3 regions of the Methylobacterium sp. 285MFTsu5.1 genome follow, and region 2 is predicted to be linked to each of the others. Evidence: riboswitches for the same ligand, from Rfam matches in the RefSeq annotation. Region 2 holds a riboswitch; each other region holds the start of a gene.

Region 1 (10,150 bases), on a different contig from region 2:
CACGACGGAGCGGACCAGCGCGAGATGCTCGGCGGAGACGTCGTGCGCCTTGTTGATCACCACCACGTCGGCGAACTCGATCTGCTCCACGAGCAGGTCCACGAGCGTGCGCGTGTCCTCGGCGCCGGCGGTCTCGCCGCGCTCGCGCAGGAAGGCGGCCGAGCCGTAATCCTTCAGCAGGTTCACCGCGTCGACCACCGTGACCATCGTGTCGAGCCGGGCGAGATCCGACAGGGAGCGGCCGGCCTCGTCGCGGAACGAGAAGGTCGAGGCGACCGGCAGCGGCTCGGCGATGCCGGTCCCCTCGATCAGCAGGTAGTCGAACCGCCCCGTCTCCGACAGCCGCCGCACCTCCGCGAGCAGGTTGTCGCGCAGGGTGCAGCAGATGCAGCCGTTGGTCATCTCGACGAGCGTCTCGTCGGTCCGGGACAGGTCGGCGCCTCCGGCGCGGACCAGATCCGCGTCGATGTTCACCTCGCTCATGTCGTTGACGATCACCGCGACGCGGCGGCCGTCGCGATTGGTGAGCACGTGATTGAGAAGTGTCGTCTTCCCGGCCCCGAGGAAGCCGGACAGGACGGTGACGGGAAGGCGGGTGTCGCGCTGAGTCATGACGCGATCAAAATGTTATAACGTTTCAAAGTCAACCGGCGTCTTGAGCTTGGGCGGGCGCGCCGCCCGGATCGCTGTTGCAACGATGTAACGTTTCTCGGCCGTGTCCGACACCGGAGGGATTAACGCTTGCACCAGACCGAGGCACCGCAACAATGAAACGATATAACACTGTGTGAGTCTCGATGCTTCCCTCGCGCCGCTTCGGCTTCCTCACCAGCACGGTCCTGTCCTCGACCGTCTGCGCCGGCCTCCTCACGCCCTCCGCCGCGCGGGCGCAGCAGGCCGTCGCCCTCGACGAGATCAGCGTCACCAGCCCGAGCCCGATCCAGCCGTCGCGCGGCGCGGTCGCGGCGGATGCGGCGGTGCCGATCGGCGTCCTGCCGGTGGCGACCAACACGTTCTCGCCGGTCACCGTGGTGACCCAGGACCAGATCGCGCGCGACCAGCCGCGGACCCTGGGTGACGCCCTGTTCGACCGGCCGGGCATCTCGGGCACGACCTACGCGCCGGGCGCGGCGTCCCGGCCGATCATCCGCGGCCTCGACAATGCGCGGGTGCGGATCCAGGAGAACGGCATCGTCAACGGCGGCGTGTCCGACCTCGGCGAGGACCACGCCGTGCCGGTCAACCCGCTGGTCTCCGACCGGATCGAGGTGATCCGCGGTCCCGCGACCCTGCGCTACGGCTCGGGGGCCATCGGCGGCGTCGTCTCGGCCGATAACAACCGGGTGCCGACCTTCATCCCGGCGAACGGGGTGCAGGGCCAGGTCACCAGCGGCTTCTCCAGCGTGGATAACGGCCGGCTCGGGGCCGCCACGGTGGATGCCGGCGGCGACGGCATCGCGGTCCACGCCGACGGCTTCAAGACTGCCAACGACAGCTACGCGATCCCCGGCGGGATCCAGCGCAACTCCTACAACGAGTCGCAGGGCGGCGCGGTCGGCATCTCGGCGATCGGCGACCGCGGCTTCGTGGGCATCTCCTTCAGCCACTACGACGCGGTCTACGCGATCCCCGGCGGCGTCGCCGAGCAGGACCGGACCCGCCTGACCCCGAACCAGGACCGGGTCCTGTCGCGGGGCGAGTACCGTCCGCTCGACGGGCCCTTCGAGGTGATCCGCTACTGGGCGGGCTACTCGGTCTACCGCCACAACGAGGTCGGGATCGGCGACGACGGGATCGAGGGCGTCCAGGCGATCTTCAAGAACCGCGAGGCCGAGGGACGCCTGGAACTCCAGCACGTCCCGGTCATCACGGAGTTCGGCAGGCTCACCGGCGCTCTGGGCTTCCAGTCGGACCGGCGTGTGATCAACACGCAACTCGAATCGTTCCTGCCGAAGACGGAGTCGCGCGCGAACGCGGTCTACCTCTTCGAGGAGCTGGAACTGCGCCCGGGCACGCGGCTGCAGGCGGCCGGGCGCTACGAGGTCGACCGGCTCTCGAGCACGGCGGCGCAGTTCCCCGCCGACTACGTGCCGGTCGACGGACAGGAGCCGTTCCAGTACGCGCGCACCCGGCGCTTCGCCCCGAAGAGCGCCAGCATCGGCGCCCTGCAGGACCTGCCCTACGGCTTCGTGGCGAGCCTCACCGGCTCCTACGTCGAGCGCGGGCCCACGGGCTATGAGCTGTTCTCGCAGGGCCCGCACGACGCCACCGCGACCTTCGAGATCGGCAACCCGAACCTCAAGAAGGAGCGCGCCCGGACCGTCGAGGCCAGCATCCGGCGGGCCGAGGGACCGTTCCGCCTGGACGCCACCGGCTACTTCACCCGCTACACCGGCTTCATCTACCGGAACTACACGGGTCTGACCTGCGACGACGACTTCGCTTCCTGCGGCGTCGGCACCGACAACCGGCAGATCGTCTACCAGCAGCAGAACGCGACCTTCTACGGCGCCGAGATCATCGGCCAGTACGACCTCGTGCCGGTGGGCAACGGCTTCGCCGGCGTCGAGGCGCAGTTCGACTTCGTCCGCGCCCAGTTCGACAACGGCGCGAACGTGCCGCGCATCCCGCCCTACCGGCTCGGCGGCGGCGTCTACCTGCGGGCCGACGGGTGGTTCGCGCGGGTGAACCTGCTCCATGCCTTCAGCCACGACGCCACGGCCGTGTACGAGACGCCGACCCCCGGCTACGACGACCTGCGCGCCGAACTGAGCTACACCAAGGCCGTCGATCCTGCGGTCTACGGGGCGAGCGCGATCACCCTCGGCCTCCAGGGCCGCAACCTCCTGAACGACGATATCCGCAACTCGACCTCGTTCAAGAAGGACGAGATCCTGCTGCCGGGGCGGAACGTGCGGCTGTTCCTGACGGCGCGGTTCTAGGGCCGGACATCAGGCCGCGTGATCGTGATGATGCTCGAGAGGGATGGATCATCGCCGGTCCGCTTCCGGACGGCGCTGTTTGGCCGGGCGCCGCTGCTCCGCCCCTTGTCCCCCGTCTCCCTGTTGTGAAGGTAGATTATATACAATAAACGCCGGGGTTCCCGATCTTCGCCACCGAGTGACGACAGGGGTGCCCAGGCGGCGGATGCAACCGTTTTTCTCGACAGATGGGATTCATCCCAGAAACGCGGTCCGCCAATGGCGGGAACTGGTCTGCGAGCGTCTCGTGCCTGCCGAGATCGAGACGCCGGACGGTCTCCCGTTCCAGGGACGGCTGAACGTGACGTGTATCGGCGCGATGCCGATCTCGCATTTCTGGCACACAACCGTGCGGACCAGAATCACGGACGCCGAAGCGCGACGCCGCGGGAACCCCGATCGGGTTTTCGTGCTCCTGAAGCTGTCCAGACGGGATACAATCCAGCAGCTTGACCGGGAGGCGAAGACCAAGCCGGGCGACCTCATCTTGCTCGACTCGAGTTCATCCGTGATGGAGGCGGAGACCGGCGACTCCTTGGTCATCGATCTGCCGCACCAGCGTTTCGAGACCGTTCTGGGCCCGTCCCGACTCTACACCGCGCTCACGGCCGCAGCGGACCTCGCCTCGACGACCCTGACGGGCTCGTACCTTCAGGAACTCGTCCGGGTCAGCGATCGCCTCACTCCTGACGCGGCCGAGCGCATGGCATCGATCGGCGTCGACCTGATCGTGGCGAGCCTCGCCGAACGGATGGCGCAGGAGGCGCCGCGTTCCATCCACGGCAACGTCACGGTCCAGCGCGCCAAGGCCTATGTCGAGGCGAACCTGAGCGACCCGAACCTGGACCCGCCCCGGCTCGCCGCCGCGATGGGCGTGTCGTTGCGGCGGCTGCAGGAGCTGTTTCATGAGCGCGGCCGGCACATCTCCGACTACATCTGGGGACGCCGCCTGGAGGTGGCAGCCAAGCGCCTGACCGACCCGGCCTGCGCCGCCCTGTCGATCGGCCTGTTGGCTTATGGCTGCGGCTTCAGCAGCCAGGCGCATTTCGCGCGCCGCTTCAAGGATCGCTACGACGTGAGCCCCCGTGAATACCGACAGGCGCACAGGCCGGACGTGGAGGTATCTGCGTCCGCCTCCGGTCTGTCGTCCTGATGCGCAGCACGACCGGATCGGATCGGAAGCCACCGCCGGGCCGATCTCGACCGCTCGACAGCACACGCTGAATCCGACCTCAGGCGGACAGCGTCCGACGCAGCCTGCGCCAGCCCGCCACGATCCCGGTGACCGCGATGCCCGCCGCCAGGAGATTCAGGACCCACTGGGCCGTATCGTGCAGGGGGCGGTTGCCGGTGAGCCCCGGCAGGTCGAGCCGGTGCGCGGCGTCGAACAGCCAGCGGTTGATCCGGCCCGAGCGGTCCAGGCGCTGGAGGATCGTGCCGTCCCGGGGATCGACATGGAGCCACGTGGCGGCCGCGTCGCCGAAGCGCAGGCGCAGCACCGGAAGCGGCCGTGGGTCGGCCCCGTGGGGATACCAGTAGGCGTCGTAGGCGTATAGCGGGCGGATCGACCGGAGGGGACCGTCCGCGAAACCGTCGGCCGCGGCCGTCGCGATGCTGCGCGCGTCGAGGGCGGTCGCGCCGTCCGCTGCGACCGTCCGGAGGCCGTCCGCCGTCTCGGCGACGATCCACCAGCGTCCACCGATGGCGGCGAAGCGCAGGATGCGCGTATCCGGCACGGCGCCATCGCGGAGCCGGTGCGGATCGAGGCCGAGCGCCGGCGGGATTCCAGCATAGGCGGCGCGCAACGCTACCGGCGGGCTGGTCGCGCTGAACCAGCGGTTCGGGTTCATGGAGATCCAGCCGCTGACGATGAACGTGCTCAAGCCGAGGCCCCCCGCGAGGCCGAGCAGGTGGTGCCAGCGCGCCAGCCCGCGATAGGGCGTGACCGCCCCGGCCGCGTAGCGCCGCCGAAGGCGCAGGCGCCAGATCCCGATCGCGCCTCCACTCAGCGCGCCGAGGGCGGCGAAACCGGAGAGCCACAACAGGATCGTCCGCCACAGCTCCGGCCGGGCCCGCAGCGGCGTGAGGTAGATCCAGTGCGCCACCGAACCCACCCAGTTCCAGCCCCGCTCGAAGCGTGTCGTGTCGAGGGCGATCTCGCCGGTCACCGCAGACACGTAGAGCTCGGTCCCCGCGGCGTCGCCGAGGGCCACCTTCAGGAAGGGCCGGAGCGGGTCGTAGCGGGCCGTGACGGTCCACTGGTCGCGCGCGACCTGCTCGGCCTGCGCAGCCGGAGCACCACCGGCCGCAACACGCAGCGCGTCTGCGGGTGTCAGCGGACCGAGCCGCGCGCCGGTCCGTGCCGAGACCGTCACCCGGGTGCCGTCGTGGCCGGCGATCCGGTAGACCGGCTCGTCGCCCCGCATCTCCAGGCCGAAGGCGGCCGGCACGCCGGCGAGCCCGCCGGCCCGCAGCGCCGCGTCCGGCGCGACCGCGACCTGATCCCAGGCGATCGGGGCGAGCCGCGACAGCCGCTCGGCCTCGGTGAGCGCCGGGAACGGCACGGAGAGCATCACCAGCCCGGAGCCGATCCACAGCGCGAAGAACAGCCCCGCGGCGATCCCGGCCCAGCGGTGGAACAGGAGCAGCCAGCGCCGTCCCGCCTTGCCGAGCCGGCGCGGCAGGCTCACCACGTCACCGTGTAGGCGACCTCAACCGAGCGCGGGCGCCCGAGCAGCCAGTTGGTCCCGACCCCGTTCACGGCGTTGCCCGAGATCGCGTAGACCTTGTCGAACAGGTTGTAGACCCGCACGGACAGGCGTGAATCCGCCGTCACCTGATGGTCCAGGACCGCGTTGACGAGGTTGTAGGCGGGGCGCCGCGCCGTGTTGCCGAAGTCGCTGTAGACCTGCCCGACGTTCTGCAGTCCGACCCGCGCGGTCCAGTCGCGGGTGACGTCCCAGGTCAGCCAGAGGTTGGCCACGCGCTCGGGCACGTCGATCGGCTGGTTGCCGACGTACGAGACGGTGGCGCCGTTCACCGTCTGGTCGAACCGGTCGTACTGCGCGTGGAGGAGCGCGAGGTTGCCGTCGAGCCGCCAGCCCGGCGCGAAGCGCCAGCCGAGCGCCAGCTCGAAGCCCTGCGAGGACTGGCTCCCCACCTGCGTGGACAGCGTCGGCTGGCCGGGGATCGCCGAGATCAGGTTGTCCTTGACGATCCTGTAGCCCGCGACGGTCCATTCGAGGGCGCCGTCGAAGGCCAGCCCCTTGGCGCCGATCTCGACCTGATCGCCGGTCGCGAGCTTGAAGCCGGCCAGCGACTGCGACAGCGTGATCAGGCTGTTCACCGGGTCGGTGGCGAAGCTGTACTGGGCGTAGAGCGCGCTGTCCGGCGTCGGGTTGTAGACGAGGCCGAACCGGTAGCCGAGCGCCCGATAGGTCTTCTCGAACCGCGATCCCGTCTGCAGGTCCTCGCGGTTCAGCGTCGGCACGTCGAGGCGCACGCCGGTGAGGAACGACAGCTTGTCCGACAGGATCACCCGGTCCTCGGCGAAGACCGAGGCCTGGCTCGTCTGCGTCGCGTAGGCCGGGCGCGCCCGGCCGTTCTGCGGGAACAGGCCCGGATCGTAGCCGGTGAGCGGCACGCTCGTGGTCTGGTCGAAGTAGAAGTTGTTGGTGTGGCGGAAGTCGATGTGGTTCACGTCGAAGCCGGCCACGAACTGGTTCGGCAGCCCGAACAGGCTGCCCCGGAACGTCGCGTCGAGGCGGTCTCCGACCTGCTCCTGGCTGTGGTAGATCTCCAGGTAGTCGCCCCGGTCCACGAGCCCGGTGCCGCGGTTGTAGCTGTACTGCTCGACGTCGAGCCAGTGGCGCCGGCTGGTCAGCCGGTAGGCGGTGTTGCGGATCGTGATATCGGCCGAGGGGGACCACTCGGTCTTGAGCTGGGTCCAGTTGTCGGCCCAGGTGATCTTCGCGTCGCGGACGTTGTAGTTGTTGAACCGGATGAGATCCGGGATCCGTCCCTCGACCAGCGGGGTGCCCCAGTAGCGGGCGGGCTCCTGGTAGCCGAGATCGTGGCTCAGGGTGAAGGCGAGGTCGGCGCTCGGCCGGAACAGCAGGGCGGCGGAGACCGCGAGGTTGCGGAAATCGCCCTCCGGCCGCATCCAGCCGTCGGCGCGGTTGCCGCTGACGTTGAGGCGGTACGCGAAGGTGTCGCCGTACTCAGCCTGGCCCAGCGGGCCGCCGGAATCGAGGGCGAGCCGCGCGACCCCGTCGGTGCCGATCACCGCGCGGGCGGCGTTGATCGGCACGAAGACCGGCTTCTTGGGCACCACGTTGATGACGCCGCCGATGGCGCCGTCGCCGTAGAGCACCGAGGACGGCCCGCGCAGCACCTCGATCCGCTCGACGTTCCACGTGTCGAACGGGAAGGTCACGGTGTTGGCGCCGACGTAGAAGCGCGTGCCGTCGTAGAGCTGCTGGATCGAGTTCGGTCCGGCGAAGCCGCGGGACGTGAACGCGCCGTTGCCGTTGCCGGGCGCCGCGATGGTGGTGATGCCGGTCGCGTCCTGGGTCACGGCCTCGGCGATCGTGTCCTGGCCGCGCAGCCGCGCGGTCTCGCCCGACACGATGTCGAGGCTGGCGGGCGTCTCCAGCGGCGTCAGGCCGAGGCGGCTCGCGGTCCGGTCGGGCGTGCGCAGGTTGAGCCCGTTCGGCGGGAGGCGGCCCGGGTCGCCGCCCGCGCCCGCGACCGACAGCTCATCCAGCGTGACCGCCTCCTGTGCGGCGGCCGGACTGGCGAGGAGCGCGAGGAGAACGCCGCAGAGGGGGGCCCGCCCGCCGAGGCAGGAGCGATGGGTCGATGGAGACATGGGGAAAGTGGTCCGTGCACGGCGCGCGCCGGCCCCCGCGTCCTACAGGCATTGTAATAACATTACAATGCGCCCGCTGTCCGGTAGCCTCTGCCCGTGCGGGCGCGCGACGGCGAGCTGCGACAGGGCTCAAGGGAGTCGGGACAGCGGAAACGGGCATGGGGAACGGCGTCGCGGGCGCGCTTGCTGTGGCACGTCACCGCGAACGAGGCCTCGGCGGCCGCCTCCCCTCGGGACTGGCGGCGCCTCGACACCCGCCAGGACACCCCGCCCGGCGCGTTTCGCGTGTGACCACGGCTGACGGCAGGTCTCCTGGCTCGCGGGTCGCCGCCCTCGCACCGTCTTCCCGGGGTGACCCAGTGACGTGGTGGTGAAGGGCTCGCCACTTACAGTTGCGGGGGCAGCCGCGGCTTCGGGGCGAACCCCTCACCGCGTTCCCTTTTGATCCCCGAGGGGAACCGTCGAACACAGCTTGGCCGTAGCGGGGGCGGGCGTCAACCGTGTGTCCGGTTGTTGCCGTGGATCGGCGCGCTGTGCGCCGGTCCGTTGCGGCCTCGCCGACGACGGGCTAGCCCCTGCGGGATGACGGTCTGGCGGCCCCCTGCGGAGATTCGCGTGAAGGCACTGGGTCTTCCCCGGCGCGGCAACAGCCTGCTCGTGGCCGAGGTCCGCGCGGATGACGGGCGGCTGAAAGGCGTCCGGCCGCTCGGCGGCAGCGTCGCGTTCGGCGAGCGGGTCGAGGACGCCCTGATCCGGGAGTTCCGGGAGGAGCTCGGCGTCACCGTCTCGGTGCTCGGCGGCCCCCGCGTCGTGGAGAACATCTTCACGCACGAGGGGCAGGTCGGGCACGAGGTGCTGTTCCTGTTCCCCGTCGCCCTGCCGCCGGGGCGGTTCGACGGGCAGGAGCGCTTCGTCTTCCACGAGGATTCCGGCACCGCCTGCGTGGCGCGGTGGTGCGATCTGGACGGGCTCGACGTGCCGGGCGGTCCCGACCTCTTCCCCGCCGGCCTGAAGGACCGCCTCCGCGACGCGTGGCGCGCGGAGCCCTGACGGACCGGGTCGGCCCACCGCCTTTGCCGCTCGGCGCGGGCGATGCTACAGCCGGGCAATCCCATCGGTCCGGACGTCCGCGACGCCGCGGCCCATGCGCCCGGACGCTCCGTCCGACGCGGAGACGGGTGCCGGCGGAAGCATGACGATACGACCTCCCAGAAGCGGCGGGCCGACGGGGCGCAAGCCTCAGGCCGGCAAGTCCAGCGCCAGCAAGTTCAGGGGCGGCAAGGCCCAGGCCGACGGCCGCGCCCGCACGGGCCCGCGCACCAGCGCCCGCGACGCCGCCGAGCGCGCGGCCCGCAACCGCGGCGAGGATGCCGGCACCCGCGATCCCTGGGGCGCGCAGGCCGCTGCGGCCCCGGCGCCGGCCCGGCCGCCGAAGCCGCGCCGCGACGCCGCCGCACCGCGCGACGCCGCGGCGGGCAAGCCCGGCGGCCGGCCGCCGGCCAAGCGCTCGGCGGCCCCCTCCCCGGCCCTCGCCTCTGCCCCCGCGCCCGGTCCGACCCGGCGCGAGCAGCGCGCCGCCGCCTCCGCGACCCTCGCTTCCGGCGTGCAGACCCTGACCGTCGAGCCGGACGAGGCCGGGATGCGGATCGACCGCTTCCTCACCGCCCGCTTCCCGCTCCTGCCCTTCACCCGCGTGCAGACCATCGTCCGCAAGGGCGAGTTGCGGGTCGACGGCAAGCGCGCCAAGCCGAACGACCGGCTGGAGCCGGGCATGAGCGTGCGCGTGCCGCCGCTGCGCCTCGACCAGCCCACCGAGCGGCCGCGCAGCGCCGCCCGCGAGCAGGACGACGCCGCCTTCATCCGGTCGCTGATCCTCTACGAGGATGCCGACATGATGATCCTCAACAAGCCCTTCGGCCTCGCGGTCCAGGGCGGTTCGGGGACGGTCCGGCACGTGGACGGCCTGCTCGCCGCCCTCACGGGTCCGGACGGCCAGAAGCCGCGCCTCGTCCACCGGCTGGACAAGGACACGGCCGGGTGCCTGATCATCGCCAAGACCCGGCTCGCCGCCGCGACGCTGGCCAAGAGCTTCCGGTCCCGGGCGGCGCGGAAGATCTACTGGGCGCTCACCGCGGGGGTGCCGCGGGTCCGGCAGGGACGCGTCTCGACCTACCTCGCCAAGGAGGAGCCCACCGACGCCGACGCGCGGATGCGGGTCGCCAAGCACGGCGACGAGGGCGCGAGCCACGCGCTGACCTACTACGCGATGGTCGATCAGGCGGCCCAGAAGCTGTCCTGG
Region 2 (10,150 bases):
CGGGACACCGCCGCCACCCGGGTCGAACGAGCGCTCGACTACGTCCCGGGCGTCAACAAGCAGAATAATTTCGGCGCCCAGAACCTCGCGCTCTACTCGGTGCGCGGCTTCGCTACCCAAGACATCTTCTTCAACGGCTTCAACATCGCCCGCGGCTACAACGGCGCGCCGGACACACAGAACGTGCAGTCCATCGAGGTGCTCAAAGGTCCGAGCGGGGCACTCTATGGACGCAGCGACCCGGGCGGCACCGTCAACATTCTGACCAAGCAGCCCGTGGCGCTGCCCTTCGTCGAGATGGGTACCCTGTTCGGGAGCTTCGGCACGGCGCGCACCACCGTCGACGCCGGCGGACCGCTGAACGAGGAGGGCACCGTCCTCTACCGGTTCAACGGCGCGCTCGCCCGGCAGGACAGCTTTCGCGATTTCGTCGACGGCGACCGTGTCCTGGTCGCGCCCGTGGTGAGTTGGCTGATTAGCCCAGACACCAAGCTCACCGTCGAGGCGCAGTACCTTCGCAACCGTCAGACCTTCGACCGCGGGACGGTCGCGGTGAACAACCGCCTGGGCCTCGTCCCGCGCTCGCGATTCTTTGGTGAGCCGGGCGACGACTCGGTGTCAGCAGCCGGGATCCTGCAGATCCGCCTGGATCACGCCTTCAATGCCGACTGGCAGCTCAGGGTTGCCGGCCACTTCAACACCGGCAGCCTGACCGGCCTGCAGACCGGCGCGACCGGCCTCCTCGACGACGGCCGCACCCTGCTGCGCGAGTTCCGCCGGCACGACTTCACCTGGGGCGTCGCCATCGGGCAGGCCGAGCTCGTCGGGCACTTCGATACCGGGCCGTTCGCGCACACAGTGCTGCTCGGCCTTGAGCACGAGCGCTACAACAGCACCGAGAACCTGCTGCGCTCGACGCCGCGGCTCGACCCGTTCGCCATCGACCTGTTCAACCCGGTCTACGGCCAGCCCAAGCCGCCCTTCACGCGGCGCTACAGCGCGAGCGAGAACGTCGGGAACACCGCCATCTACGTCCAGGATCAGATTGCGCTCAGCCCGGAATGGAAATTGCTCCTCGGCAACCGGACCGACTTCTACAACCAGACCTTCCGCGACAAAGTCGGCAACGAGCGCACGGAGCAGGACCGGACCGGCTTCTCGCCCCGCGCGGGTCTCGTCTACCAGCCGCTCTCCTTCCTCTCGTTCTACGGCAACGTGGCGGCCTCGTTCCGGCCCAATACCGGCTTCGACATCGCGACCCGACCCTTCGCCCCGGAGACCGGCTTCGGCTACGAGGCGGGCGTCAAGCTCGACCTCTTCACCGGCCTGAGCGTGACCGGCGCGGCCTTCCACATCGAGAAGGAGAACGTCCTCACGACCGACCCGCGGGACTTCTTCTTCCAGATCGCCGCCGGCGCGGTGCGCAGCCAGGGCTTCGACCTCAGCTTCGTCGGACAGGTGACGCCGGAGTTTCGGTTGATCGGGGGCTACGCCTTCATCGACGCCGCGGTGACCCGCGACGAGGTCCTGCGGGTCGGCTCGCCGCTACTCAACATCCCGCGCCACTCGGGCAGCCTGCTCGGCGTCTACGAGGTCCAGGCCGGTGACTGGAAGGGTTTCGGGCTCGGCGGAGGCGTCCGGGCCGTCGGCTCGCGTCTCGGGGACAGCGGCAACGAGCGGTTTCGGCTCCCCGGCTACGTGCTGACCGATGCCCTGGCCTACTACCGCTACGAGAACCTGCGCTTCGGGCTGAACGTCGATAACATCTTCGACGAGACCTACTACGAGCGCTCCTACAACGCCTTCTGGGTCGGCGTCGGCGAGCCTCGCCGGGTGACCATCAGCATGACGGCGCGGTTCTGATGGGCGTCCATCCGGGCACGCTGGACGCGGCGACCGAGGAATCGGCCAGGACCGGACGCATCGCCTCCATCGACGCCCTGCGCGGGCTGGTGATGGTGCTGATGCTTCTCGACCACCTGCGGGAAACCTGGTTCCTGCACGTGCCGGTCGCCGACCCGATGGATGCCAGGACCGCCCTGCCGGCCCTGTATCTCGCACGCCTCGCGGTCAGCCTGTGCGCGCCCATCTTCATCGTGCTGACGGGGGTGGCCGCGTACCTGTTCGGCACCCGGCACACGCTGGCGGAGACGCGCGCTTACCTCGTGAGGCGCGGGCTCGTCCTGATGGCGCTGGAGGTGTTCTACCTCTCGGAGCTGTACTGGGGGGTGGCCAGCCCGACGCTTTGGCTTCAGGTGATCTGGTGCATCGGCGTGTGCATGATCGTCCTGGCGGCGCTGGTCGGCCTGCCGCGCTCGTTTCTCATCGCGGTCGGGATGCTGCTCGTTTGCGGGCACAACCTCCTCGACCCGATCCACCTCCGGCCCGATGATCCCTTCTTCACCGTCTGGGCCATGCTGCACCAGCGCGACGTCATCGCGCTCCCGTTCGGTCTGGTGGCCAAGACGACCTACCCGGTGCTTCCCTGGATCGGGGTCATCGCGCTCGGCTATGCCATCGGTCCGTGGTTCCTGCCGGGCGTCGCCACAGGCACGCGCGAGCGCCGTTTGGCTGTCGTCGGCATCACGATGCTGGTCGCCTTCGCGCTGCTGCGCCTGGCGAACGACTATGGGGACAAGCCCTGGTTCGTTGTCGACGACAGCGTCCTGCGGACCGCGATGAGCGTCTTCGCGCTGACGAAGTATCCGCCCTCGCTGCTGTTCCTGCTTCTGACGCTCGGGCTCGGGGCGCTATTGCTCGTCGCGCTGGAGCGGATGGGCGACCGCCCGGTCGTCGCCGCGCTGGCGGTTTTCGGCGGTGCTCCGCTCTTCTTCTACCTGCTCCATCTGACCGTTCTCCGGTTGCTCTACCACGGCGCGTTCGCGATCTGGGGCGCGACCCAGGGCACCGTGTTTGGCGTCGGCAATTACGCGTGGGTCCTGGTGTGGTACGCGGCGCTGATCCCGCCCCTATACTTCCCGACCGCCTGGTTCTCGCGCCTCAAGGCGTCGCGACGCGACATTGCCTGGCTCAAGTACCTCTAGGGTCGAACCCATCGGCTTCGGTATACGACGGTCTGCTTGCGACCCAACACGGACATTGAACCGAGCGGGCCGATATATCGGAAGCAACCTTATGGAGGATGGCCGCTAGTACGTCCGGCCTTTGTCGATTTCTTCTTGAGCCTCGACCTGTGATGCGGCCTGGAAAGGCGTTCCTACGTTACCGTCAGCCTTATCGAACTCTCGTCGTTCCATAGCCTTGTTATTAGTCGGCCATGGCCCCGAGGCGATCCATTTGTTTGAAGAATTCAAACGTCCTTGTTGGTACGGATAAAACCACTCAAGTTCCGACCGATCCGAACTCATTGCGATCTCCTACTAGACGGTCGAGCGATCATCTGCGGAACGGAATACGCGTGCAAGGCCGCCACGACCCATAAACACCCATTGAGATTGCATCAGCGCGCGTTCCAGCTAGGTCCGCTGTCCACCTAACTCAGACTTGCACGTGCGTCCGAGATGTAGCCGTGCCTGGCGTCCCACCAAAGGCGGCCTAGACGGGGCGGTCTCGTTGGTGCCCCGCGGCCATCCATGCACGGGTTATCGAGGCGGCGACCGCCCCCCTCGAACGCCACACATCTGAACAACGTGTTTCCCAGCGTTGACGGATGGACGCATCGCAGCCTAGCTTGAGCGTGACGGTTCCCCTCGGGGATCAAAAGGGAACGCGGTGAGGCCACGCCCGTGAGGGCTCGGCCGATGCCGCGGCTGCCCCCGCAACTGTAAGCGGCGAGTCCTTCATCACGACGTCACTGGGCGGCCTCGCCCGGGAAGACGATGAGAGGGCGACGACCCGCGAGCCAGGAGACCTGCCGTCAGCCGTGGTCACACGCGGAGCTTGCCGGGCGGGGTGTCCTGGGAGGTGTCGCGGCGCCGTGGTTCCCTTGAGGACGCGACCGCCGAGGCCTCGTTCGCGGTGACGTGCCACAGCCGTCCCCCGAGGCCGTCCCGTGTCCTGTTCCACTCTCTACGCGCTCCACCGCGTGCTGGCGCTGTCCTGCGCCGCATCCGCCTTGTTCGCCGCCAGTCCCGCCCTTGCCCAGCAGGTCGCCGCGCCCTTCGCCGATGCCCCGGGAGGCGCGCAGGCCGCGGTCTCCCTGTCCGAGATCTCGGTGTCGGCCACCGGCGTGCCGACGCCGATCGCCAATACAGGATCGAGTGTCACCGTGCTCACCGACCGCCTCCTTCAGGAGCAACAGCGCCGGACGGTGCCGGATGCCCTGCAGCAGGTGCCCGGCCTCAACGTCGTGCAGACCGGCGGCGCCGGCGGCCAGACTTCAGTCTTCATCCGCGGCACCAACTCGAACCACGTGAAGGTCCAGATCGACGGCATCGACGTCAACGACCCCTCGACCCCGAACCGCGCCTTCGACTTCAGCCAGTTGCAGACCTACGACCTCTCGCGGATCGAGGTGCTCCGGGGGCCCCAGAGCGGCCTCTACGGTGCCGACGCCATCGGCGGCGTGATCTCCGTCGTGACCAAGCGCGGCGAGGGACCGGCCCGGGCGACGGCGACCGTCGAGGGCGGCTCGTTCGGCACCTTCAACCAGTTCGGCAACGTCTCGGGTTCGGAGGGGATCTTCGACTACTCGGTGTCGGTCGGCCACATCCGGCAATCCGCCGTCCAGGTCACCCCGTTCGAGCTGCTGCCCCGCGGCGTGCCGCTGCGGACCGCCTTCACCGACATCAAGACGGTCTCGACCAAGCTCGGCGCGCAACTCACCGACGAGTTCCGCCTCAACTACGTCCTTCGCTTCTCCGACAGCACTTATCTCGACCAGGCCGACGGCGGCTTCCCGTACGTGCCGCTGCCGTACCGGAACCTCAACGATCAGCAGCAGCTGATCATGAGGGGCGAGGCCGAGTGGACGCCGGTGCCGGGCTTCCACAACGTCTTCGGGGCGAACTACTCCAAGTTCGATCGCTTGTTCGCCGGCCCGCTGGATCCCCTCGCGCCGCCGACGCCGACGACCTACCTCGGCGAGCGAACCCGGTTCGATTATCGCGGCGACTGGCAGATCTCTCCCGACAATCTCGTCCTGTTCGGTGCCCAGCGCGAGGACGAGCGCTTCGAGACGACCGGAATCGACCGGTCCAACGGCAACACCGCCGGCTTCGCCGAGCTTCAGACGACGCCCTTCGCGGGGGCCGCGCTGGTCGCCAACATCCGCCACGACGCGAACGACCAATTCGGCGGCGCGACCACCTACCGGGTGGCGCCGAGCTACATCGTGCCCGGCACCGGAACCCGCCTAAAGGGCAGCGTCGGGACCGGCTTCAAACCGCCGACCCTGAGCCAGCTCTACCAGGACTACCCGGGCTTCCGCTTCTTCGGGAACCCGAACCTGCGACCGGAGGAGAGCTTCGGGTTCGACGGGGGCTTCGAGCAGCCGCTGTTCGACGGGTTCATGACGGTGGGGGCGACCTACTACGAGACCGACTTTAAGAACCTCATCCAGACGACCTTCCTCCCGACTTTCTCGACCAACGTGAACGTCGGCCGGGCGACCGCCTACGGCACCGAGAGCTTCGTCGCCCTGCGTTTCAACGAGTTCTGGAGTGGGCGGCTGGACTGGACCACCACGGTGACGAAGGATGAGATCGCCCACCAGGAACTGCTGCGCCGGCCACGCAACAAGGTCAGCGCGACCGCGATCTGGAACCTGATGCCGGGCCTGACCATGACCGGCACGCTCATCGTGCTGGGGTCGTTCGTGGACGGCAACCGGGACTTCTCCGTGCCGCGCCTGAGGGCTCCCGGCTTCACGCTGGTGAACCTGTCGGTCAACTACGCCTGGAGCGAGACCCTCACGGTTTTCGGGCGGATCGATAACCTGTTCGACCAGCGCTACCAGAACCCGACTGGCTTCCAGGGTCCGGGGCTCGCCGTCTATGGCGGCGTCCGCGTGACCTCGTTTTGAGGTCGCCGATGCCCTTGCGCCTCGCGATGGCCCTCGCGGTGATCCTGTCCGCCGTATCCGCTGGTGCGGCGGCGGGTCCAGTGCGCGTCGTCTCGATGAACCTGTGCGCCGACGAGCTCGTCCTGCGGCTGGCCGACCGCAACCAGGTTCTGGCCGTCACCTATCTCGCCCGTGACCCGCGCGGGTCGACGGTCGCGAGCGAGGCTATCGGGCTGCCGGTGACGCGGGGCCTTACCGAGGAGGTCGTGGCTTTGAAGCCCGACCTGGTGATCGCCGGAGCCTTCACGACGCGCACGACGGTGGGCATGCTCAAGCGCGTCGGCGCCCCCGTGCTCGAACTCGGCGTGCCGGCCGATCTCGACGGCGTTCGTGCCCAGATCCGGCAGGTCGCGGCGGCCCTGGGCCACCCCGAACGGGGCGAGGCGATGGTCGCGGCGCTCGATGCGCGTCTCGCTTCCATCGTGCCGGCGAGGCAGCCCCTCCGCGCGCTCGTCATGCGCCCGAACGCGTTCACGGTCGCGCCCGGGGGGCTGGGTGACGCGTTGATCCGCGCCGCCGGCCTCGCCAACGTCTCGGCCGAGATCGGACGTGACCGTTTCGGGCAGGTGCCCCTCGAAGCCGCGGCGCTTGTGAACCCGGACCTGATCGTCGTCGACGAGGGTGCGCCGGGCTGGCCTTCCTTGGCGGACACGCTCCTGTACCATCCCGTTTTCCGGGCCCTCGCGCGGGCGCACCGGACGGTCGACATCCCGAACCGCTTCTGGACCTGTCCGGGGCCGCAGGTCGCGGAGGTCGTGGCGCATCTCGCCGATGCGGCGAACGAGCGGGCACCCCGGCCATGAATGCGCCGGTCACCTCGCTCCATCCAACGGTCTCCCGTCGCCTCGGCACGCCGCGCGCCCGGCGAACCGTCATCGCCGTCCTGGGCCTCACCACCCTCGCGCTGACGCTCGCCTCCATCGCCATCGGCTACGCGCCCTTCGACGTGCCCGCCGCCTTTGCGGACCTCATCGCCGGTCGCACGACGCTGCCGGCCCTGGTCCTTTGGGAGCTTCGTATTCCCCGCGCGCTACTGGGAGCCCTGGTCGGCTTCAGCCTCGGCCTGACCGGCGCGGCCATGCAGGGATACCTGCGCAACCCGCTCGCGGACCCCGGCATCCTCGGCATCTCGTCCGCCGCGGCGCTGGGCGCTGTCATCGTCTTCTACGGCGGGTTCGCCGCCACCATGGGCCTTGCCCTGCCGCTCGGCGGCATCGCCGGCGCCGGCGTCGCAGCGCTCCTCCTGAACGCGCTCGCCGCCCGCGGCAGCAGCACCCTCGGGTTGATCCTTGCAGGAGTCGGGCTGTCGAGCCTAGCCGGGGCTTTGACCGCGCTGGCGCTGAACCTGTCGCCGAACCCCTACGCGGCCCTGGAGGTCGTGTTCTGGTTGATGGGCTCGCTCAGCGACCGCAGCCTCGACCACGTGCTCCTATGCCTGCCGCTGATGGCTGTCGGCTGGGCCCTCATGCTGTCGACCGGCTCCGCCCTCGACGCCCTGACGCTCGGCGAGGACACCGCCGCAAGCCTCGGGGTAGGCCTGGTCTCAGTGCGCCTGCGTCTCGTTACGGGCGCGGCCCTGGCCGTCGGCAGCGGGGTCGCGGTGTCCGGAGCCATTGGTTTCGTCGGCCTCGTCGTGCCGCACCTGATGCGGCCGCTGGTCGGGTCTCGCCCCGGCGCCTGCCTGCTGCCGAGCGGCCTCGCGGGAGCGGTCCTGGTCCTTGCGGCGGATATCGGCGTGCGCCTGCTCGCCACCCGGCCGGAACTCAAGCTCGGCGTCGTGACGGCGCTGGTCGGGGCGCCATTCCTGATCGTGCTGCTCCTGCGCAGCCGCGGGAGGCGGGCATGAGCCTCGGCCTGCACGGCGCCCAGGTGACGTTGGATGGCCGGGACATCCTCTCGGACATCGATCTGACGTTTCGGCCGGGCCGCTTCGTCGGGCTGGTCGGCCCGAACGGGGCCGGGAAGACCACGCTCCTTCGCGTTCTGGCAGGGGTCATTGTCCCGATGCAGGGGCAGGTCACTCTCGACGGCCGTCCGTTGTCCGGCTTAGCCCGCGAGGAGCGTGCCCGCCGCATCGCCGCCCTGTTCCAGGGGGCCGGCGTCGGCTGGCCGATGACCGTTCGCGAGATCGTGGCGCTCGGCCGGCTGCCGCACCGTCGTGCGTTCGCATCCCTGGCCGAGGCCGACGATGCCGCGGTCGAACGGGCGATGGCGCGCACCGACATCGTCCATCTCGCCGCCCGAGCCGAGCCGACCCTCTCCTCGGGCGAGCGCATGCGCGCTTTGCTCGCCCGGGCGCTTGCGGTCGACGCGCCGTGGCTTCTTGTCGACGAACCGGTCACGGCCCTCGACCCAGCGCACCAACTCGACGCGATGGCGCTTCTGAGGAGCGTCTCCCGGGACGGCACCGGCGTCGTCGCCGTGCTGCATGACCTGACGCTCGCGGCCCGGTTCTGCGACCGCATTGTCGTGCTGGCCGGTGGCCGCCTCGTCGCGGACGGCACCCCGGAGGAGGCCCTGACCGACGTCATACTGAACGAGGCGTTCGGGGTCACAGCCGAGCGGGGCTGGGCTTCGGACGGAACACGATACATCCTGCCTTGGGCGCGGTCCGGGGCTCAGACGGAGGAACGCGATGACGTCACCATCACGTGCTGACGCGGTCACGACCCTGCTGCGCGAGGCGTTGGCTGATCCCGGCACCGCCTGGAGCCTCGGCAGCTTCGGGGCCATCGCCGAGTTCATGCGCGATCCCGACGAGGCTACGTCGCCGTTGCCGGACGGGCGCATGGGCCTGGCGACTGAGCGGGGAGCCATCGCGCTCGCCCCCAGTCCCGACCTGCGTCCGGTGGCCTACGAGACCGCCGTCGCGACCGGCTGGAACCACGCCGTCGCCCTGTGCCTGCCTGAGGCGAGCTGCGCGATGAACCGGCGCGGCGTGGTGACGGAGCTCGGTCCGGATCGGGACGCCGCCCGCGAACGGGACCGCGATGCCATCCTGTTCGATCTGGGCCTCGGCATCCTGGCGGTCGATGCCTGCGTGCGCACGAGCGACCCGGAGGCCATCGCCTGTCTTCGGTCCGGTGTCGGGCTGCCGCTGTTCGACCCTGCGAGCCCCATCGGCCGCCAACTCGTCGCGCTAAGCCCTCACCGGGTGTTCATCGCTCGGATCGGACGCATCGAGGTCTACGCACCGATCCCGGGCCCCGGCGGCACCAGCCCGGAGGGCCCTCACACTCATGTCCTGCCCAAGCTCCTGCGCGGCGGCCGCACGCACGCGGCGACCACGCCGATCCCGGCAGGCTGGGTCCCCTGCGCCGGCATTCATCCGGCCCACCCCTACAAGGACATGATGGGCCAGCGGATCGCCTTCGACGTAGCCCGGCACGACGCGTTTCAGAGCCTCCTCGACCGGTGGGGTGATCCTGACTTGCTCGCAGCCAAGCGCGGCGGAGACCTCGGCCCGGACAGCTTCGTGTCGAACCGCCACGCGCAGGCTGCCCGCCGTGTCGCCGAGGTCCAGGCGCGCTACCTGCGCGGTGAGACCGTCGAGGCTGACCCCGAGCTCGACGAGGACGAGGACGCCGCCAACCATGCCTGACACAGTGCTCCATGGACGTTGAGGCACCCCCGCGCCGGCAGCGGGTGGTAGGGCTGATCGGGTGCCCCGGTTCGGGCAAGACCACCTACGCGCGGCGGTACGATCCGTTGCAGGGGTGGGTGCACCTCACCCTGGACGACCTGCGCCAGACGTTCTGGCCACCGGATCGTCACGTCTACTGGCAGGTCCGACGGACGGGCTGGGACGAGGAGGCACGCGGACTGCTCCACGGCATGAAAGTCGCCGCCCTGGACGCGGCCCTTGCGGCGGGGTTCAGCGTCGTGATGGCCGACACCCACCTGACCCGCGAGGTGTTCGAGGCCGAGCTACGGGTCATCGAGCGATACAACCTGTCGGTCGAGTGGAAGGTGTTCGACCTTCCCTGGGAGATGCTCCTCGCCCGCAACGAGGATCGCGGCAGGATCGACCAGTCGCATCGGCAGCCGGAGACCGTCCTGCGGCTGACCTATGACGCCTTTCAGGCACCAGACGCATGGTGGCGGTCGCTACCTCCAAGTCAGGTTGAA
Region 3 (10,150 bases), on a different contig from region 2:
AACTCGGCCGCGAGCGCCGCAATCGCGGCCGCCGCTTCGGCAGCGGCCGGCGCCAGCATCACGAAGCCGCGCGTGGGGGAGAGGCGGATCTCGTCGGAGCCGATCGCCGCTGCCGTAGCCGCGATCCGGTCGAGGGCGTCGGCAGTGCAGCGCCCGAAGGGCGCGTCGGCGGCGACGCTCCGAAGGTCGCGTCCGCCCGCCGGACGCGCCGGCTCCCGTTGCGGTGCGAAGCCCCGATGCGCCTGTGCCGGTCCGGCGGGGGACTCTCCTGACGGAAGCGCCTCGGTCAGCGCGGTCCGCTCGTCGTCCGACAGGTCGCGCATCCGGCGCCGGCCAGTCCGCGCGAAGGCTCCGAGCAGGGCCGCCACGTGGCCCGGCGCCGCGTCCTCCGCGCAGGTCAGGAGCGTCCGCTGGGTCTCACCGTGCGCGACCGTGATCGCGACGCGGCCCGGCCCCTCGGCGACGACGCAGAGATCCGCCTCCGGCAGCGCCCGGCCGGGGCGGCCCTCGACAGCGACCAGGGTCTTGGCCGGCAACCCCGGGATCGCGAGCCCCGCGGTCTCGATCGCCCGGGCGAGGGCCGGCACGTCGATCGTCTCGTCCGGGTCGTGGCCGGCCAGGGGGCTCGTGAGCGTCAGGCGCTGGGGGCCGCCGTCGGCGCGCACGTCGCCGAGGCCCCGGGCCGCGAGCCAAGTGGCCAGCGGCGCGCGCGTCGCCTCGGAGACGCCGCGTATCTGGAGATTGGCCCGGGCGGTGAGATCCAGGTGCCCGTTCCCGAAGCGCCGCGCACCCTCCGCCACGGCGCGGGCCTGATCGAGGGTCAGGATCCCGAGCGGCGGATGCACGCGCGCGAGCAACCCGTCGCCCGTCGGCATGGGCCGCGCCAGACCGGGACACCAGCCCCGGCGGGCCGGTGCCTCGGGCAGGACGCGCCGATGCGGGGCGGCACTCACTCGGCGGCCTCGCGCATCAGGGCGTCGGCCGGGAGGGCGTTGCGCCGGCTGTGCCAGAGGCCGCGGTCCCGCGCCTCGTCGAACCGCTCCAGGATCGCCCGGGCCGCGGCGGGATTGGCGGCGCGCAGGCGCTCGAACACCTCGGCGTCGGCGATCCAGGCCGCGTAGAGCGCCTCGAAGCCCGCATTTGTCACCGCGTCGCTCGCGGCGGCCAGGACGAAGACCGCGTCGAGCCCCTGGGCGAGCTCCTGCGCGCCCCGGTAGCCGTGGCGCAGCTGGGCCGCGATCCAGCGGGGGTCGGCGAGGCGCCCGCGGATCAGGCGGGCCGCGTCCTCGCGGGCCGTCCGCGCCTTCGGCCGTTCCGGGACCGACACGTCGAGGCTGTAGAGGGCGGGGCTCGCCCCCTCCAGGGCCGCGGCCGCCGCGAAACCGCCCATCGCGTCGACGGCGGCGTCGCCGTCGAACAGGTCGCGCTCGGCCACGTCGAAGGCGTGGAGATAGGCGTCGGCCGCCGCGACGCGGGCGGCGAAATCGGCGTCGGGCCCCTCGCGGTCGCCGTAGGCGTGGCCGCTCGCGGCCAAGTAGGCGCGGCCGAGGTCGGCGCGGCCGTCCCAGGCGCCGTCGAGGGCTGTGGCGGCGGTGCCGGCGCCGTAGCGGCCGGGCGCGGCCCCGTAGACGCGCACCGACGCGTCGCCCCGCCGGCGCGCCGCCGCGAGGGGATTCTCGTCGTCGGCCTCGTCCCGGTCCGCCACGGCGCGGGCGGCGCGGTCGAGCAGCGCCAGCGTGTCGGGGAAGGTGTCGCGGAACGCGCCGGAGACGCGGACGGTGACGTCGATCCGCGGCCGGTCCAGCATGGCGAGGGGCAGGATCTCGAAGCCGGTGACGCGGGTGCTGGCATGGTCCCAGACTGGCCGGACGCCCATCAGGGCCAGGGCGTGGGCCACGTCCTCGCCACCGGTGCGCAGGGTCGGCGAGGCCCAGAGATCCATGACGATCCGGGCCGGATAGGCGCCCTCGTCCTGGAGGTAGCGGGTCACCACGGCGGCGGCGGCCTTCTCGCCGAGGAGTGCGGCGGCGCGGCTCGGGATGGCCCGCGGGTCGAGGGTCGCGAGGTTGCGCCCGGTCGGGAGCACGTCGGCCCGCCCGCGCGACGGCGAGCCCGAGGGGCCCGGCCGGACGAACCGCCCGTCGAGGGCCGCGAGCAGGCCGGTCCGCTCGGAGTCCGCGCTCGCCGCGACGGCGTCCGCGGCCCCGTCCGGGGCGCGGGCGAAGACGTGCAGGCCGTCCCGGAAGACGGTCTCGCCGAGATCGCAGAGATGGGCGTCGAGCCGCGTCAGCGCCTCGTCCATCGGCGTGTCCGGGCCGATCCCGGCACCGTCCAGCAGTCCGGACGCCGCAGCCTCCTCCAGGATGGCGCGGGCGATGAGGTCGGCGCGGCGGGGGTCGAGCACGCTGGCGGCGGAATACTCCTCCACCAGCTCGCGGAGGCGGGCCGCCTCGGGCGTCAGCGCGTGAACGGCGGTGTCGGGCGTGAGGTGCCCGAGCGCGACCCCGCCCAGGCGGCGCTTGAGCGGCGCGGCCTCACCCGGGTCGTCGACGATGAACGGGTAGATCACCGGCAGCCCGCCGACGCAGAGCGCCGGGAAGCAGTCGGGTGACAGGGCGACGGCCTTGCCCGGCAGCCACTCCGCGGTGCCGTGCGTGCCGAGCTGCACCAGGGCGTCGAATTGCTGCCGCAGGCCGAGATGGAAGGCTAGGTAGGCGTGGGTCGGGGCGCGGTCGAGGTCGTGGTAGCCGGTCTTGCGATCGGGGTCGCGGCCGCGGTCGGGCTGGAGGAAGACCGCGAGGCCGCCGTCCCGGACCATTCGGAACCGGAAGGCGCCGTCGACGCAGGCCGGGTCCGCCTCGGCCTCGCCCCAGCTGTCGGTCACGGCGGCGCGGACGTCCTCGGAGAGCGTGCGCCACCACGCCGCGTAGGCCGCGAGCGGCACCCGGAACGCGGGCGGCCCCTCCGTGAGCGCCGCCATCAGCGCTCCGGGCTCCGGAAGCGCGCCGGCCGCGTAGCCCGCGGCCGCGAGGTCGGCGGCGATCGCGCGGGCGCTCGCGGGCGTGTCGAGGCCGACCGCGAAGCCGGCCCGGCCGCCGCGGGCAGGGTAGTCGGACAGGACCAGGGCGACGCGCCGGGCCGCCCGGGGCAGGGCGGCCAGCCGCAGCCATCCCGCGGCCCGGTCGGCGAGCGCGGCGATGCCGGCCTCGTAGGGCACGGCGCGCCGCTCGGCGAAGCCGGCGATCTCGGCGCTCTCCTCCTTGAACGAGATCGGGAAGCCCGAGAGCCGGCCGTCGAATTCCGGCAGCGCGACCTGCATGGCGAGATCGGCCGCGCCGAGACCGCGGGCGGAGGCCTCCCAGGCCGCGCGGGGCGACCCCACCGTGAAGGCCTGGAGAACCGGGCAATCGGCGCCGTCGAGCACGAAGCCGGTCTCGTCCTCGCGGGCCGAGAAGGCGGTGGCGGCGATCACGAGATCGGGCCTGCGCGCGCGCACGGCAGCGGCGACCGCGGCGGCGGCCTGCGGCTCCTTCAGGCTCGACACGGCCATCGGCAGCACGCCGATCCCGCGCGCCCGCAGGGCGGCGGCGAGGGCGACGAACGGGCCGGTGTCGCCGCCGAGCACGGCGGAGCGGTAGATCAGCAGGAGCGCGACGGGCTCCGCCGCGCTGCGCGCTCCGGCGAGCGGGATCGCGGTTGCGGCCGCGGAGAGGGCTGCCTCGAGGGGAAGAACTCCGCAGCCGGGGCACCAGGGAAAGCCGCGCGGGAGCGGCACGGGCGGCTCGACCGGTCCGTCGGCGCCCAGGCGAATCGCCAGGCGCCGCAGCATCCGCCGCAAATTGTCGGGGCCGCCAGCCCGGAAATAGGCGTCGAGCTGCCCGGCGAGGTCGGGATCGGTGGAGAAGGCGGCGAGGCGCGGGTCCGGCCGGTCGTCGCCCGGCAGGACCGCGAGGACGACGCCGTGCGCCCGCGCGGCCTCGGCGCAGCGCTCGATCCCGTAGCGCCAGTAATCGAGGCCGCCCAGGCAGCGAATCACCACGACCTTGGCGCGCGCCACGACGCGCTCGACGTAGAGGTCAACCGAGAGCGGGTGCCGCAGCCTGGCGAGCTTCGCGAGCCGCAGGCTCGGCAGGCCGGGCTCCGCGGCGTGGGCCTGCCCGACCGACGCGAGGTCGCTGTCGGTGAAGGACAGCACCACGAGGTCGCCGGGCTCCTGCCCGAGATCCACGGCCGCCTCGCCCTCGTCGAGGGAGACGGAATCGATGCGCACGAGGTGCACCGCGGCGACCCCTAGAGCGAGTCCGGGCGGGCGTGCGCGACCGGCCTCATCCCGCGAGGGCCGCCGCGACGGCGTCCTTGTCGAAGCCCTTGAGGCCGATCACCACCAGCGTCCCGTCGCGGGCTTCCCCGGCCCGCCAGGGGCGGTCGAAATGATGGGTCACGCGTCGGCCGACACCCTGCACCACGAGGCGCATCGGCTTGCCCGCGACCTCGGCGAAGCCCTTGATGCGCAGGACGCCGGCGGCCTCGGCCGCCGCCTCGACCCGGGCCGCGAGATCCCCCGCGGTCACCGCCGGGCGCACCGGAAGCGCGACGGTCTCGAAATCGTCGTGGTCGTGGTCCTCGCCCTCGCCGTGATGCGAGGGGCGGGCGTCGAGGTCGTCCTCGGCGGCCGCGCCGAGACCGAGCAGCACCCGCGGGTCGATGGCGCCGTTCTCGGTCTCGACCACCTTCACGGCGCGGGGCAGGTGCCCCTCGACCTCGGCGCGGACCCGCGCCCGCGTCGCGGCGTCGATCAGGTCGGCCTTGTTGACGACCACGAGGTCGGCGCAGAGGAGCTGGTCCTCGAACACCTCCTCCAGGGGGTTGTCGTGGTCGACCGACTGGTCGGCGGCGCGCTGGGCCGCGAGGGCCTCCGGATCCTCCGCGAAGGCGCCCGAGGCCACCGCCGGGCCGTCGACCACCGCGACCACTCCGTCGACGGTCACCCGCGAGCGGATCGCCGGCCACTGGAACGCCTGGACCAGCGGCTTCGGCAGGGCGAGGCCGGAGGTCTCGATCAGGATGTGCTCCGGCGGCTCGGCGCGGCCGAGAAGGGTCTCCAGCGCCGGCACGAAATCGTCCGCGACCGTGCAGCAGATGCAGCCGTTCGGCAGCTCGACGATGGCGTCCTCGGTGCAGCCCTCGACGCCGCAGGCGGCCAGGAAGGACTTGTCGAAGCCGATATCACCGAACTCGTTCACCAGGATCGCGAGGCGGCGCCCCTTGGCGTTCTCGACCACGTGGCGGACGAGGGTCGTCTTGCCGGCCCCGAGGAATCCGGTGACGATGGTGCAGGGGATCTTGTTCACGAGGGTCATTCCGCGGGCTCCAGGGTGCCGGCGGGGACCGGGCGGGGTTCTGGGAAAGGGGGAATGCGGGCGATCACGCCCTTGCGGAACGCCTCCGGACGCTCGCGCCAGGGCACGATGCCGTCCGGGGTCGCCGCGTAGGCCGCGAGCCCGCCGAGGATGATCTCGGCCGAGGCGGCCGGATCCATGTCGCCGTAGACGTAGGTCCAGCGGTCGGCCGCGGCGACCGCCACGGTGCAGGGCCGCTTGCAGACCGAAAGGCACTCCACCGCCTCGACCCGCAGGTCCGGCGTGGCGCCGCTCCGCGCTCGAAGCGCCTCCAGCAGGCGGGCCCCGGCGCGGGGCCCGTCGGGGTCGTCGTCCGGCCGGCGGCAGGTGGTGCAGACGTAGAGAACGGTCTCAGGCACGGGCCGCTCCCCGATCCGCGCCGCGGGCGAAGGCCTGCCACGCCCAGCCGAGCCCCAGCCCGATCAGGATCCAGAACACGAAGCTGATGGCGAGCGACCGCGCGGCGAATTGCGCGGCGAGCGCGGCCGGAAGTTCGGACGCGGCCTCGGGCGCCTGCGGGGCACCGACGACGTGCGGCGCGATGATCAGGACGAGCCCCCCGAGGATCGTGATCAGCGCGCGGCGTATCGTGATCAGGTAGAGCCCCATCCCGGTCGCCGCGGCGGTCATCACCCACCACGCCTGCCGCGTCGCGAGCGGGGCCGCCGCGCTGCCGGGCAGTTCCGGCGGCAGGCCGAGACCCGGCGCGAGCGCGACGCTGGCGAAGGCGGCCACCGCGAAGGCGAGGCCGACCTGCGGCGTGGGTTCGCGGCTGCAGGCGAGCATCACCGCGCCGAGCAGCAGCGCGTAGCCGACGCCGCCCACGAGGGTCGCGAGCCCGGTGAAGGCCATCCGCGGCAGGCCGGGCGCGGGCTGCCATTCCGGCGCGGCGTCGGGCGCGGCGTGGTCGTGCCCGGCATGGGCGAGCACGATCGGGAACGCCTTGATCGGGAGCGCCTTGGCAGCCCGGTTCGGCGCCTCCTGCTGCTCGTAGCGCTCGGCCGCGACGATCAGCGGCGAGGTCAGCGTGAGTTCGAGGCCCGTCACGATGGCAGCCGCGAAGAAGCCGGCGGCGAGGGCCGCCGACAGGAGCCGGATGATCATCCCTGGTCCGGGGACGTCAGTGGCAGGGGAAGTTCTGGGTGTGCCGGAAATCGTGCGCCGCGTTGTGGAGCGCGATCGCCGGCGAGAAGCCCGCCATGAACAGCAGGCCGAGGCCCAGCACGGCCGCGAGTGCGACGGCGATCGGGCGCTCCGACGCGCGGGTGCCGGCGGCGATGGGGGCGAGGGTTTGCGTCGTCATCAGAAGCGTCTCCAGCCGCCCCACCGGCGGCATTGCGGGATCCTGTCGCGACGGCAGGTCTCCTGGCTCGCGGCTCGGCGCGCCCACCGCCTTCCCGGATCGCTCCGGTGGCGCTTGGCGGGCGCTCGCCGCTCACAGTTGCGGGGGCAGCCGCGGAATCGGGGCTTCAAACCCCTCACCGCATTCCCTTTTCACCCCGTCTCCGGGGCACCGTCGCCCGGCCGTTGTAGACGCATGACCGCCGGGACACAACGGAGCGGCGCCGGATCGCGGCCGTTTCCCGCGCCCGCCCCGCGATCGGGGCGGGCTTGACGGCCGCGCCCCGGAGCGGGCACCGCCGCACCCGATACCCGCCCGGCCCCGGCGCGGGCGCTGAACTCCCGGAGACCCGATGGCCCCGACAGACGATCCGACCCCGGTTCTCGTCGATCTCGCGGCAGGCCGTGAGCCGCGGATCGTCTCCGATGTGGGCACGGGAACGACGTGGCTCGAGGTCGACCTCGGCGGCCGCTTCCCGATCCATTCCGTCGCCCTGCGGCCGGGGGAGGGGGCGGTTCCCGCGGAGCCCGGCGACGTCGCGGTGGCGGTCTCGCAGGACGGCGTGACGTGGGCCGAGCCGGACCTCGCCGTCTGGACCGCGACCCCGGACGCCCTCGTCGCCGCGATCGTCCCCGACGAGCGGGCCTGGGCGCGCGCGGTCCGGATCGCCGCGCCCGAACCGGCCCGGATCGCCGGCATCGGCATCCGCGCCGACGAGGCCGCGGTCGACCTGATCGCGCTGCGGGCGATGCTCGGCCTCGACGTGACGCTCCTGAACGAGAAGCCCGGCGCCAACGTCTACGTCACCTACGCGCTCCAGTCGGCGCCCGACCGCGCCAGCCATGCCCTGGTCGGCCTGTCGCTGTTCGAGAACGGCGCCTTCGGCAACTGCCTCGTCCAGTACATCATCGCGGTGACCATCGCGAAGTCGCTCAACCTGAAATACATCAAGGTGCCCAAGGTCGACCGCAGCAAGGTGATCTTCCTGACCGAGCGGCTGACCTGCGACGGCATCACCTTCATCCCGCCGGACGAGCCGCTGCCGGCGGACGGCTACTTTTTGTCGGGCCTGTATTTCGACCCGACGCAGTTCGAGCGCGTGACCGCGCTGCGGGGACCGGCGGATTCGCGCGCGATCGTGCAGAGCGTGATCCGGCCGCTGTTCAACGGTCTGCCGAAGAACTTCCCGGTGAAGCCCGACGACCAGCTCCTGATCCACATCCGGTCGGGCGACATCTTCAGCACCTGGGTCGATCCGCACTACCCGCAGCCGCCCTTCGCGTTCTACCGGATGGTCATCGACCGGCTCCTGGCCGAGGGCCGGATCCGCTCGGTCAAGCTCGTCTTCGAGAACAGGCTGAACCCGGTCATCGCCGAGGTGGAGGCGTACGCGGAGCGGCGCGGATTGCCGGTGGAGATCCAGAGCGAGTCGCTGATCTCCGACGTCGCGGCGCTGGTGAACGGCCGCTACCTCGTCTTCGGGCTGGGGACGTTCGGGCCGGGGATCTGCCACCTCTCGGACCACGTCGAGCAGGTCTTCTACTTCGCGTCGAACTGGCCGCAGGGCTTCCAGTCGATCCCCACAATCGGGAAGGTGGTCGAGGTCCGCGATCTCGAGGGCCGCTACATGAAGGTCGGCGAGTGGCAGAACACCGACGCGCAGCGCCGGACGATGGTGGATTACCCGGCCGAGGCCCTCGCCTTCGACGACGCGTGACCGGCTTGGCGGGCCGGAGGCGCTACGGCGCCGTCCGGAGATGCTCGGCGGGGGCTCCGGCCGGACGGGTCGAGCCGGCGTCGCGCACCTTCAGGGCGTCCGTGTACATCCGCTCCACGTCCGTCCGGAAGGCGGCGCGCGAGTCCGGTCGCGTGTAGAACATGTGCCCGCCCGGATAGACCGCGAGGCTCAGGCGGCCGGCGGCGTAGGCGGGGACCTGCGCCAGCAGGAGCTTCGAGGCGAAGTAGGGCGTCACCAGGTCGGTGAAGCCGTGCGCCACGAGGACGCGCAGGTGCCCGTCGAGCGCCAGATCGCCCTTCAGGTTCGACAGGACCTCGGGTGCCTGCCGGCCCGAGCCCCAGTTCCAGCCGCGATTGACGGCGTTGTTCAGGAGCTCGTAGCGCATGTTGGTCACCGGCCATTTCAGCGTCCGCGCGTAGAGGTCGAGCATCGCGCTCGTCAGCGGTGCCTGGAGGGCGGTGAGCTGGGGATCCTCGAAGCTCGACTGGGCGGCGTCCGGGTTCGGGTCCCAGCCGGTGATGCCGGTGTCGTAGGCGCTGGTCACGCGGCCCTCGGCGCGGTCGATCTCGCGCTGGACGCTCCGGGTCGAGAGGCGCGCCGCCTGGGCACGCACCAGGGCGGGGTCGAGACCGACGAGGGGCGCGACCTTCTCGGTCATCCGGGCGACGGCGGCCGTGTCGCTCGGCCCCGTGAGCAGGTCGCTCAGGTACGGGCCCGAGGCGTAGGCCTCCGCGTCGCCGAGCAGGGTTGGCGTCGGCACCGTGCCGGCCCGCTCGAGCGCGCCCGCCGCCAGCGAGGGCAGCTTCAGCACGTAGCCCCACGGGTTGGCCCGCGGCGTCTCCAGCCACGCGAAATCGAGCACCGGCGAGAGCAGCACCATGCCGGACAGGCCGACGCCGATCTCCTCCTGGAGCTTCTCGGCGATCAGCGGGCCGCGGAAGCCGCCGTAGCTCTCGCCGACGAAGAATTTCGGGCTCGCCATGCGGTCGTTGACGCGCAGGTAGCGCGCGATGGTCGCCGCCAGAGTCGAGGCGTCGGAATCGATCGACCAGTAGGCCTTGCCGTTCCCGTCCGCGGCCCGGCTGTACCCGGTCCCCACGGGATCGAGGAAGATGAGGTCGGTGAAGCCGAGCCACGTCCCGTCGTTGGGCGTCAGCGTCACCGGCTGCGACGGGCTGATGCTGTCGCCGCCGACCGGCAGCCGCCAGGGCCCGATCGCCCCGATATTGAGATAGGCCGAGGCGGCGCCCGGGCCGCCATTGACCGCGAAAGTGACGGGACGCTCCCGGCCGGCCTGCGGCGCCATCGTGTAGGCGACGTAGGCGATCTCGGCCTGCAGCTTGCCCGCCTCGTCGACGAGGGGCAGGCTGCCGGCGGTGGCGGTGAAGTCGAGGGTCCGGCCGTCCGGCAGCGTCACGCTCTGCTTGGTCGTCGAATCGGGCGGCAGGCGGCGCCCCTCCGGGCCGCGCTGCGCCGGTTTGCTCTCCGCGGGATGGCCGTGCGGCGCGTCCTGGGCGAGGGCCACTGTGGGCGCTGCGAGGGCCAGGGCGAGGGCGAGCGCGGCGCGCCCGAGACGTGCGTGGGGGGCCATTATCAAGCCTTCTTGTTCCAGCGTCCGGACTCGTCCTGCTGCCAGTAGGCCACCGCGTGGCCGGCGTCCTTGGCCTGCTT

Evidence for each region. A riboswitch is a leader RNA that binds a small molecule or an ion and turns the genes downstream of it on or off. The one in region 2 is predicted to bind cobalamin.
Region 1: linked by a shared signal. The riboswitch ahead of H288_RS0116390 (TonB-dependent siderophore receptor) and the one ahead of H288_RS0102960 (TonB-dependent receptor) in region 2 are both predicted to bind cobalamin.
Region 3: linked by a shared signal. The riboswitch ahead of H288_RS0121435 (CbtB domain-containing protein) and the one ahead of H288_RS0102960 (TonB-dependent receptor) in region 2 are both predicted to bind cobalamin.

The regions. Positions count from the first base shown of each region.
Region 1 covers NZ_KB911279.1:94,199-104,348, reverse strand. The annotation lists gene H288_RS0116415 (GTP-binding protein) at 1-612, opposite strand, end outside; gene H288_RS0116410 (TonB-dependent receptor) at 798-2,942, shown strand; gene H288_RS0116400 (helix-turn-helix domain-containing protein) at 3,148-4,134, shown strand; gene H288_RS0116395 (peptidase) at 4,214-5,671, opposite strand; gene H288_RS0116390 (TonB-dependent siderophore receptor) at 5,668-7,851, opposite strand; cobalamin riboswitch at 8,136-8,329, opposite strand; gene H288_RS0116385 (NUDIX domain-containing protein) at 8,434-8,901, shown strand; gene H288_RS0116380 (RluA family pseudouridine synthase) at 9,044-10,150, shown strand, end outside.
Region 2 covers NZ_KB911270.1:593,642-603,791, forward strand. The annotation lists gene H288_RS0102950 (TonB-dependent siderophore receptor) at 1-1,863, shown strand, start outside; gene H288_RS0102955 (heparan-alpha-glucosaminide N-acetyltransferase domain-containing protein) at 1,863-3,044, shown strand; cobalamin riboswitch at 3,685-3,894, shown strand; gene H288_RS0102960 (TonB-dependent receptor) at 4,013-5,983, shown strand; gene H288_RS0102965 (ABC transporter substrate-binding protein) at 5,992-6,825, shown strand; gene H288_RS0102970 (iron ABC transporter permease) at 6,822-7,868, shown strand; gene H288_RS0102975 (ABC transporter ATP-binding protein) at 7,865-8,680, shown strand; gene H288_RS0102980 (hypothetical protein) at 8,658-9,623, shown strand; gene H288_RS0102985 (AAA family ATPase) at 9,635-10,150, shown strand, end outside; gene H288_RS0102990 (hypothetical protein) at 10,141-10,150, opposite strand, start outside.
Region 3 covers NZ_KB911285.1:98,759-108,908, reverse strand. The annotation lists gene H288_RS0121460 (precorrin-3B synthase) at 1-875, opposite strand, end outside; gene cobN (cobaltochelatase subunit CobN) at 950-4,279, opposite strand; gene cobW (cobalamin biosynthesis protein CobW) at 4,326-5,360, opposite strand; gene H288_RS0121445 (DUF1636 domain-containing protein) at 5,357-5,758, opposite strand; gene H288_RS0121440 (CbtA family protein) at 5,751-6,503, opposite strand; gene H288_RS0121435 (CbtB domain-containing protein) at 6,520-6,702, opposite strand; cobalamin riboswitch at 6,737-6,932, opposite strand; gene H288_RS0121430 (discoidin domain-containing protein) at 7,094-8,458, shown strand; gene H288_RS0121425 (peptidase S10) at 8,481-10,070, opposite strand; gene H288_RS0121420 (DNA polymerase III subunit chi) at 10,073-10,150, opposite strand, start outside.